One region of the Nitrosospira briensis C-128 genome, then DNA from elsewhere that is predicted to be linked to it. Evidence: predicted binding sites of a transcription regulator. Region 1 holds the regulator's gene; each other region holds the start of a gene.
The links. The regulator sigma-54, encoded in region 1, starts transcription at its own class of promoters, with help from an activator protein. The targets are predictions, from matches to a motif close to TGGCACNNTTCCTGCT.
Positions count from the first base shown of each region.

Region 2: the regulator sigma-54 is predicted to act here: its motif matches at 1,377-1,392, upstream of glnA (type I glutamate--ammonia ligase).
Region 3: the regulator sigma-54 is predicted to act here: its motif matches at 1,290-1,305, upstream of pepA (flocculation-associated PEP-CTERM protein PepA).

Region 1 covers NZ_CP012371.1:1,691,128-1,694,412, forward strand. The annotation lists gene hprK (HPr(Ser) kinase/phosphatase) at 1-254, opposite strand, end outside; gene hpf (ribosome hibernation-promoting factor, HPF/YfiA family) at 339-671, opposite strand; gene F822_RS07635 (RNA polymerase factor sigma-54) at 691-2,160, opposite strand; gene lptB (LPS export ABC transporter ATP-binding protein) at 2,210-2,932, opposite strand; gene lptA (lipopolysaccharide transport periplasmic protein LptA) at 2,960-3,285, opposite strand, start outside.
Region 2 covers NZ_CP012371.1:2,411,885-2,415,169, forward strand. The annotation lists gene glnA (type I glutamate--ammonia ligase) at 1-1,315, opposite strand, end outside; gene F822_RS10840 (rhodanese-like domain-containing protein) at 1,575-2,027, shown strand; gene F822_RS10845 (undecaprenyl-diphosphate phosphatase) at 2,103-2,927, opposite strand; gene thiC (phosphomethylpyrimidine synthase ThiC) at 3,236-3,285, opposite strand, start outside.
Region 3 covers NZ_CP012371.1:1,414,312-1,417,596, reverse strand. The annotation lists gene F822_RS06405 (nitroreductase family protein) at 1-804, shown strand, start outside; gene pepA (flocculation-associated PEP-CTERM protein PepA) at 1,367-2,239, shown strand; gene F822_RS06395 (N-acyl amino acid synthase FeeM domain-containing protein) at 3,016-3,285, opposite strand, start outside.

The DNA.
Region 1 (3,285 bases):
CTTTGCGCGATCTGCTGCATACTCTGCGCCAGCGACTCGGCACCAAGCGTGTTGAGATACTTGGCTTCGGTCTCGCTCAGTACCTGTATCCAGTTAGGGTGGATGAAATTGAGGTGACCGATCATTCCCTGTGTCGACCGGGCAACGGCTTCCGCGTCCAGATACCGGTCGCCGCCGTCTTTACCGGCTTCCCAGGTCAGACTCAGATTTGACTGCTTATCTTCAAATAGCTGTGCAACGTTAAATCGGGGCATCTGGCTTGAATCATCTCCCAGGTTATAGGACAAAGGGGCAAAACTTCCGCTTATCTAACAATGCTAAAGTCCTGATTGAGCCGATTATTCAGGTTGTTCTACATCCTGATTCTTTAATGCGCCGATATTACGTTGGCTTTCATTTTTTTTCTTGTGCTTGAGCATCTGGCGATCAAGCTTATCCATCAAGTTATCGATGGAAACGTACATATCGGAACCGTCGGCCTCGACAAAAATATCCTTACCAGGCACATGGACACTTGCTTCAGCCTTTTGCTTAAGCTTTTCCACGGATAGAATCACGTTGATATCGATGACGTTGTCGACATGACGCATAACCCGCGTCAGCTTTGACGTAACGTAATCGCGCATTGCAGGAGTAATTTCTACGTGGTGACCGGTAAGATTGAGATTCATCATGTCTCCTTGGCTTGGATTAAAATGATTTCCGAAGATTAACGGGAGGAATTTGTATGGACTCCCGATATTTTGCCACGGTACGGCGGGCAACCATAATTCCCTGCTGCCCCAGAATTTCTGAAATCTGGCTATCGCTCAGTGGCTTCTGTGCATTTTCGGCGTTTATCATTTGCTTGATCAGAGCACGAATTGCGGTGGCGGAACAAGCGCCGCCGGTATCGGTCGCTACATGGCTGCCAAAGAAATATTTTAATTCAAATATGCCCCGTGGCGTCCTCATGAATTTTTGTGTCGTTACCCGCGAAATCGTGGATTCATGCAAGTCAAGCGTATCCGCAATTTCCCGCAATACCATGGGCCGCATGGCCACTGCGCCATGCTCGAAAAACTGTTGCTGGCGTTCGACCACTGCTGAGGATACCTTGAGTATCGTGCTGAAACGCTGATGTACGTTCTTGATGAGCCATTTCGCCTCATTCAGATGGCCCGATAGGCCTCGTGCGGAATCATCATGAGAGCGTTTCAGGATGTCAGCATAGAGCCGGTTGATTTTGAGGCGGGGCATTGCTTCAGGATTAAGGCTGGCTACCCATGAACCGCTGATCTTTGTCACAATTACGTCGGGTATGATGTAACGGGCGACAGTGGAACTGAATGCCATGCCGGGTCTCGGGTTCAGTCGGGTAATCAGGTGCCGGATCGATCGCAGGCATTCATCATCACAGTGCAGCAGTTTTTTAATGGTGGCGAAATCCCGTGATGCCAGGCTTTCAAGATCGTCGTTCACCAGCAGCACCGCCTGATCCAGGTAAGGAGTACATTCCGGCAGCGCATGCAATTGCATGAGCAGGCATTCCCTGAGGTTACGCGCCCCAATGCCGGGAGGATCCATGCGTTGCAACTGTTCCAGAGCATTGTGAAGATCGTCGATGTCTATCGCGAGCTCGGGCGGCAGCAGTTCAACGAGCTCTTCAAGATCCTGTGCAAGATAGCCGTCGTCATCCAGGCTGTCGATCAGCAAACCAACGATTCTTCGCCCACGCTCTGGAATCTGGCTAAGGCTTAGCTGCAGGTTAAGATGTTCACGCAAGCTGGGCGGTTCCGCCGCTTGTTGCTGAAAATCCCGTTCGTCATCGTCATCCCGCGTGTTTCGAACGGCTCTATCGTCCGAGAACCAGTCTGACTCATCGGTCATCTTTCTCGTGTCGGAGCTGTCCTCGATAGAAAGCAATTTCGCACTGGCTTCGTCCGGAGTCTCAATCAGATCCGATAACGGCTCTGCCCGAATATCGCTGGGCATATTCCGATAGTCGATCGGATCGCTACCGATATGATCGTCAAGTTCAAGGAGAGGATTTTCTTGAACCATACGTTCTATTTCCTGGCTCAGTTCGGCCGTGGAAAGCTGTAGCAGCCGTATGGATTGTTGCAATTGCGGAGTAAGCGTCAAGTGCTGCGACAGCTTAAACTGGAGAGTAGGCTTCATAATTTGGAATACCCACGGTAAGGCAAGATTCGTGCGGACCGAATCTTTTTCACAGCTTGAAATGTTCTCCCAGATATACTTTTCTCACACTTTCATTATAGATGATTTCATCAGGGTTTCCGCTAGCCAGGACTTTTCCTTCGCTGATGATATAGGCATGATCACAAATCCCCAACGTTTCCCTGACATTATGGTCTGTAATGAGCACACCGATGCCACGCTCCTTTAGGAACCCGATGATTTTCTGGATATCCAGCACGGCAATAGGATCCACACCCGCAAACGGTTCGTCCAACAGGATAAAGCGCGGCTGCGTTGCCAATGCCCGGGCGATTTCGACACGGCGTCGCTCGCCTCCGGATAAGCTGATTGCCGGATTGGTCCGTATGTGACTGATGTGCAGATCATGCAGCAGATCGTCGAGATGCTGCTGTATTTCATCGCGCGTATAATTTTTCAGTTCCAGTACTGCCCGAATATTATCGGCCACGGATAGCCGCTTGAAAATTGAAGCCTCCTGGGGCAAATAGCTCAAGCCCAGGCGCGCGCGCAGATGCATCGGCATTGGGCTCAAATCGACATCGTCCAAGGATATGCTGCCCCCATTCAGGGGTACCAACCCTACCATCATGTAAAAACAAGTGGTCTTGCCTGCGCCATTGGGGCCCAGCAGGCCGACCACTTCACCGCTGCTGACAGAAAGTGAAACGTCTTGTACCACCGTCCGGGATTTATATCGCTTTTTTAAATTAACGGCTTTTAATTCGCTCATTTTTTGAGATCCGGGCGTTAGTCGATTTCATTCATCTTTTTCAGCGTCTGGTTTCGGCTCCTTCTTCTTCGGCTGGATGATCAGCCTCACTCTCCCCTCGGATTGGCTCTGGGCACTCGTATCGTTGTTCCCGGTCACCTGAAAAAACTCATTCAGTGCATCGTAAGAAATATAATCGCCATGCACTTCATCCTGGCCACGTCTCAGTCTCGCCTTCTTGAAGAGTTGCACCTTATCCGCCTTGGCGTCATATTCCATGCGCTCGCTCCAACCCTCGACGTACTCATCCTTGCCATCACGCTTTTGACGAAAACTGGCAAGATTACCGAAAGCCGTGGCGTGCTGGAAACCGC
Region 2 (3,285 bases), 720 kb from region 1:
TATCATTCGAAAACACGCCGCCCCGGGTAAGAAAGTTGCGATCCTTATCCAGGCTATCCAGTGCCTCATCCAGCGAGGCGCAAGGGTTGGGAATCCTGGCGGCTTCCTCGGGTGGAAGGTCATAAAGATTCTTGTCCATGGGGTCACCTGGATGAAGCTTGTTCTGGATACCGTCCAGCCCAGCCATCATCAATGCAGTGAAAGCAAGATAAGGGTTAGCCGTCGGATCGGGAAAACGCACTTCGACGCGCCTTCCCTTGGGACTGTTGGCGTAGGGAATACGCACTGCCGCGGAACGGTTGCTTACCGAATAAGCAAGGTTGATCGGTGCTTCGAAACCGGGAACCAGGCGCTTGTAGGAATTGGTACCCGGATTGGTAATGGCGTTCAGGGCCTTGGCATGCCTGATAATGCCGCCTATATAATACAACGCCATTTCCGAGAGGCCCGCGTAACCATTTCCGGAAAATAGATTTTGTCCGGCTTTCCAGATCGACTGGTGCACATGCATGCCCGAACCATTGTCGCCGACGATGGGTTTCGGCATGAAAGTCGCCGTTTTTCCGTAAGAGTGCGCGATATTGTGCACGACATATTTGAATACCTGGGTCCAGTCGGCGCGCTTCACCAGGCTGCTGTACTTGGTACCTATTTCACACTGTCCGGCAGTCGCGACTTCATGATGATGTACTTCGACTTCGATACCCAGTTCTTCCAGTGCAAGACACATGGCGGAACGAATATCGTGCAAGGAATCAACCGGAGGAACGGGAAAATATCCCCCTTTTATACCGGGGCGGTGCCCGGTATTGCCCCCTTCGTATTTTACTGCCGAGCTCCAGGCTGCTTCCTCGGATTCGATCTTTACCGAGCAGCCGGACATATCGGCGTGCCAGATAACGGAGTCAAAGATGAAGAATTCAGGCTCCGGTCCGAAATAGGCGATGTCGCCGATGCCGGTCGATTTAAGGTAAGCTTCGCCGCGTTTCGCCAGCGAGCGGGGGTCGCGGTCATAGCCCTTGCCGTCGGAAGGCTCCACCACATCACAGGTCATGAACATCGTCGCCTCGTCCATGAACGGGTCCATTTTCGCCGTTTCGGGATCAGGTACCAGCAGCATGTCGGAGGCATGAATACCTTTCCAGCCGGCAATGGAGGAACCATCGAACGCGTGACCATCCTCCAGCTTGTCCGCATCGATGGCATGGGCGGGAAGCGTTACATGGTGTTCTTTACCGCGGGTATCCGTAAATCTTAAATCAACGAACCTGACTTCATTGTCCTGGATCATTTTCAGAACATCGGGTACCGCCATATTTCTCTCCATGAAGACTGCCTTGAATTGAAGGGCATAAGTATAAAGGTAACATTATATCAGCAGGAGCGTTTCCATTTTTTCAAGATGTCGAGCCGAACATGCCTGGGACCCGACATCTTTGGAAAAGATGCCGGGGAATCGCGGGCGCTGCCGTGGCGCTCGCTATGAAGCCTATCCGGTACATAAAGTTTTTAGGCAAACACCCGCTTGAAAATGGATTACCATTGCATTTTAATCCGTTATTCTGGAAAACCATATGGAAACCATCGCTGCAATACTGGAGAGGGCGCAACAACGTGCCAGGGAAATGGATTTGCCGTACGAAGGGGCGCTGTTGCCCAGTGAAGCGCTTGATCTGCTGCAGGAAGCGCCCGGCGCAAAATTGGTGGACGTGCGTTCCAGAGCCGAATGGGATTGGGTAGGGAGAATACCGGGTGCGGTCGAAATCGAGTGGCAATCCTATCCCGGGATGCGGCCCAACTCCAGCTTCCTCGATTATCTTTCCAGCCAGGTGGACAAGGAATCGCTGGTGATGTTCATCTGCCGCAGCGGAGGCCGTTCACATCAGGCTGCGGCTACCGCCACCGAATCGGGCTATGCAAATTGCTACAATATTCTCGAAGGTTTTGAAGGCGAGAAAGACGCAACCGGCCATCGTGGTACCAAAGGGGGGTGGAAAGCAGCAGGGTTACCTTGGATACAAGGCTGAGCCGACGGACGGGAAACCAGGAGCGCTGGATCAGAATTCTCCGCGTCCGAATTCGGGAAGTCGACGGGCTTCAGTTCAAGCCGCGGACCATTTGACCATTCCCGAATAAGCCGTGATCAGCACAATGATCCCGAATCCGATGCGATACCATGCAAATACGGTGAAATCATGGTGACTGATAAAGCGCAATAATCCCCGTACGGCTAATAATGCGCTGATGAAGGAGGCCACGAAGCCGATAAAAAATACGCCGATATCATCGAAATGGAGAATATCGCGATTTTTGAAAATATCGTAGAAGGTGGCCGCGAACATCACGGGTATTGCCAGGAAAAAAGAGAACTCGGTGGCGGCCTTGCGCGATAAGCCGAAAAAGAGTCCGCCAATAATCGTTGCACCTGAGCGCGAGGTACCCGGTATCAAGGCCAGGCATTGCATTAATCCAACTTTCAGCGCGTGTTTCCAGTCCATATCTTCCACCCGTTCAACTTCCACCACGTGTTGCCTGCGCTCGGCCCACAGAATTAGAATTCCGCCGATTATAAATGCCATTGCCACGGGTACTGGATGAAACAGATATTGCTTGATGGTTTTAATGAACAATAAACCCAGAATCGCGGCGGGCAGAAACGCGATGAAAAGATTGAGCACGAAGCGGTTTGCATCCTGACGCGAGCCCACATCCGCAACTACGCTACGAATCTTGACGCGGTATTCCCAGCATACCGCCAGAATGGCGCCCAGTTGAATGACAATCGTGAATACCTTTCCCTTGTCGTCATTGAAGTCGAGCAGATCAGCCGCCAGGATGAGATGGCCGGTAGAGGAAATCGGGAGAAATTCGGTCAGGCCTTCGATAATGCCGAGGATCAGGGCCTTGAGGAACAGAAACCAGTCCATATGCGATTATCCGGCCAAACGAATTAAGCGCCGGATAAGCACGAGCGGAAGCGGGTAAGTCAAGGTGTTACCAGGCAACGGGTTTTTCCAATGGCGGCATATGGGTTGCGATTATCCGGCTGATTATTTTTTTCGGTATTATCGCATCGAAGGCTGCTTCAGGCTTGAAAATACTTCTTGAAGTTGCCATAGAGCCGATCGGCGAATAATTTAGAGAAGACTTTTCGATTCCCGTTTCCCGGGAGAGATGAGTGCTTCCTATTTAACGGTCGGCTCTATGGCAGGATGAGCGCAATGCGCCATCACCATTACAGCTTGTTATAAATCTCCGTCCCCTTTGCTACAAATTCGACCGCTT
Region 3 (3,285 bases), 280 kb from region 1:
CCAATTTATGATGTCACGCTCGATTACGACCCGGAGCTGGATGCCGACAGTCTTATATCCTCTATCAAAGCACGTACCGTCCAGCGACGACCAATGCGGATAACCCCGCTGACCAGCGCTCAGCGCGGCGCGCTATCGGTTGCTCCAGGGCACGAGTACGGTGTGCTTTTTTTTGAGTCCTTCGCCAAACGCCGTGAAGTTGCGGGATTGCTTTGGGATAACGCCCACATTCGCCTGACGTGTCCCGAAGCTTATCACGTGCATAAAGAAGCTATCGAATGGGGGGCTCGTTTCAGCAAGGATCGTATTCCAGAGCATGCGGTCGGTGTGGACCCGCTCACTGCGCAATTAATGGGTTGGGTAATGCAGAGCTGGCAGCGGGTGGATTTCTTTAACCGATATATGTTCGGAACAATTATGCCGAGGCTGCAATTGGACCTTTTGCCGGCTGTCTGCTGTGCCGGACATGTTCTGATCTATACTAAAACTCTACCAGAAAACCAGCGCGATTACGTGCTGGCGGGGAGCGCCATGCAGCGTTTGTGGCTGACCGCAGACACAGTTGGCCTACACCTACAACCACAAATGACGCCGGTAATCTTTCATTGGTATGCGCAGATGAATCGGAAAATTTCGGCATTATCACAAATCGATCGAGCTGCGTATGCACTGGCGGAACGATTCAAGAGTCTGGTAGGCGAACGCGCGGACGGTGGATCAATATTTTTCTGTCGCGTTGGCCGATCGGCGAGAGTCAATTCACGTTCGGTTCGCAAGGAGCTTGGTGATTTGCTGGTGCCCTGAAATCGAAATAACATTTCTTCCGTTCCGACGTCATTGGAGTTCGCTTTTGTAAGACGTCAGGCGGAGGTGTCAAAGCTTTTGAACCGAGATGCCTCATTGGCGGGTACCGCGCGAAATTTCGAATCAACAACGGCGTAGACATCAAAGATCAGAGACATTATACGGAAACGGGAATTGGTGCAATTGCATGGTTCTTTGCAGGCTCAGGGTGATTTCATGAAGTCGGAAGCAAGTCCTGTTTACGGCAATCTGTGCTGCATGCATGACGTAGTATCGGATCAGCAGTGCCGCTCGATGCGAGGTCGAATGCGTCTGGTGATTCGGTGGAAGAATTGTATATGGCGAATCGTTTTTGCGTTTACCCACGTGAAATGCCGACGACCTCAGATTTCGTCAACTAAAGAAATTGTCGAATTTTATTACACATTACTTTGCTCCGAATAAGTATTTCATCTAACATATTAAAATATATACGATTTTTTATCTGGCACAGTATATGCTTATATAAAAATACCGAAACTGCCCGGACATAATGGCAGCTAATACAAAGAAGGAGCGGACGATGCACAGATTCAAGAAACTTATAATTGCCGCCAGTGTAATGATGGCGTTCTCCGGCGCTGCGTCAGCGGCTACGGTGCTGAATAACTGGGAATTTGATCCGAATGGCCCCGCCGGAGCCGGACCCGTGACAGTCAATGAATATCTTGATGTCAATGGCAATGGTTTTATCAAGATTACTCCGACTGGTGATGGTAGCATCGGTAGCGCTTATACTTTTACTCAATTCTCGGTATTTAATTCTGTTCAATATGACAGCCTGGGACAGCTGTTCCCTGTAACGCATGGGGTGACAATCACAGCGGTAGCGGAAACGACGGGTACTGGAGTTTTTGGTGGCAGCTTTGTTTTCGATGCCGGGGGTACGTTCAAGATATATTCTGATTCAGGGAATAATTATGGTTCTACCGCAGGGATATTTGGCGCCAATGTTGGTAATCTGATCGGTAGTTTTACTACCCTGGCGGGCGGTGGTGGAGTGGTTGATGGATCTGGTTCACCCACTGGTAATGGGCAGATCACGATAGACGCCATAGCAAAGCCGGGAGATCTGACACCGGGCTATTGGTTTGCGCCTGGTGGATCACCCGATTTAACCGATTCAACAGTGCTGAGTTTTGCGTTTACCAACGCCAACACGACTGGCAGCCCGACTAGTACAATGATAAGTGAAATTATCTGCCAAGGCGCTGGGTTTACCGGTGACGGTTGCGGAGCGGGTACTTACGCTAATGTGGGCGGCGACCATTTTTTTGTAAGTAATAACGGTCAGTTTAAAATAGCCTTGATTCCTGAGCCCGCATCGCTGGCACTACTGGGTGTAGGGCTGCTCGGCATGGGTTTGACAAGCCGTCGCCGCAAGGCAGCTTCATAAGAAATTGAGGTTTACTGTTTTACCAAAGTCCCGCAATCGCGGGACTTTTTTTATGTGCGTCCAGCATAGGCGCACTCTTGTGGGTGAAAATTCCACCGAAAGTTGATCCACAGCAAACGAAGTATAGTGCCATTGTGACGGTGACTGAGCGTGGGGAGGAAGCATGAGCGAACTGATGAACAAGAGCCGGATAGAAGGTGCTGGCGACCACGGCGAGCGGACATGAAACCACGATTTTGTGATTAAGGGGCAGAAACATAGGCCCTGCCCGATTGAGCTGGCCGCGCAGTATACCCGTACCTATAAAGGGTGTCCCAGTTCGGTGCGGACATGAAGTCAAGCTGGTAATAGGCTGCGAAACGAACCAGTCTCAGCATCCGGCATTACCGAGTGACAGTTAAATTATGGGACCGGGTAGTCATTTTTCTGCGCTCAGCAATTCCGCCTTGGTGGGTACGTATTCAGAAAAATCATTCGCAAACAGTCAATCGCCCCTTCTTGGCGTGCAATGCCTTCAAATCAACAAGTCGTTTCCGTCACAGTATCTCCAGCGCCAAACACGCCGGAGTCCATCACTCAGTTGCCGTTTCCACCCGGTAAGCACGTTAGGGTGTACTTCAAGCGTCTGCGCTAGTTCGGTCAGCGCCTTGCCGCCCGCCATTGCTCCAAAAGATATGTCACACACAAATCTATCGGAAGAGTTTCGGGGAGTCAAAAAGAGAATGCTATTTATGCGTAAAACATGCTTCAATTTAATTTTTTATTTCTCTGATCAATCAGTTAATATGCCGTCGAAGCGTGGCGGCTAAACCCTCTTCTTCATGCCGGGGAAAGAAATAGGAATATAGAGATCTATCTTTGTATTCGTGCGTATCTGCCAAAGATGCAATTTTGGCATCGACGTATTCCAGATCCAGATGCATTAGTACAGCAGGCGCATCGACGCGTTCGCAAGTATTAATTCCGCTAATCTGGTGAAACCCCAGCATCCGTTTGTAAAAACTCGCATGGCGCGGATTAACTTCGATAAACGCGTCATCCGCATT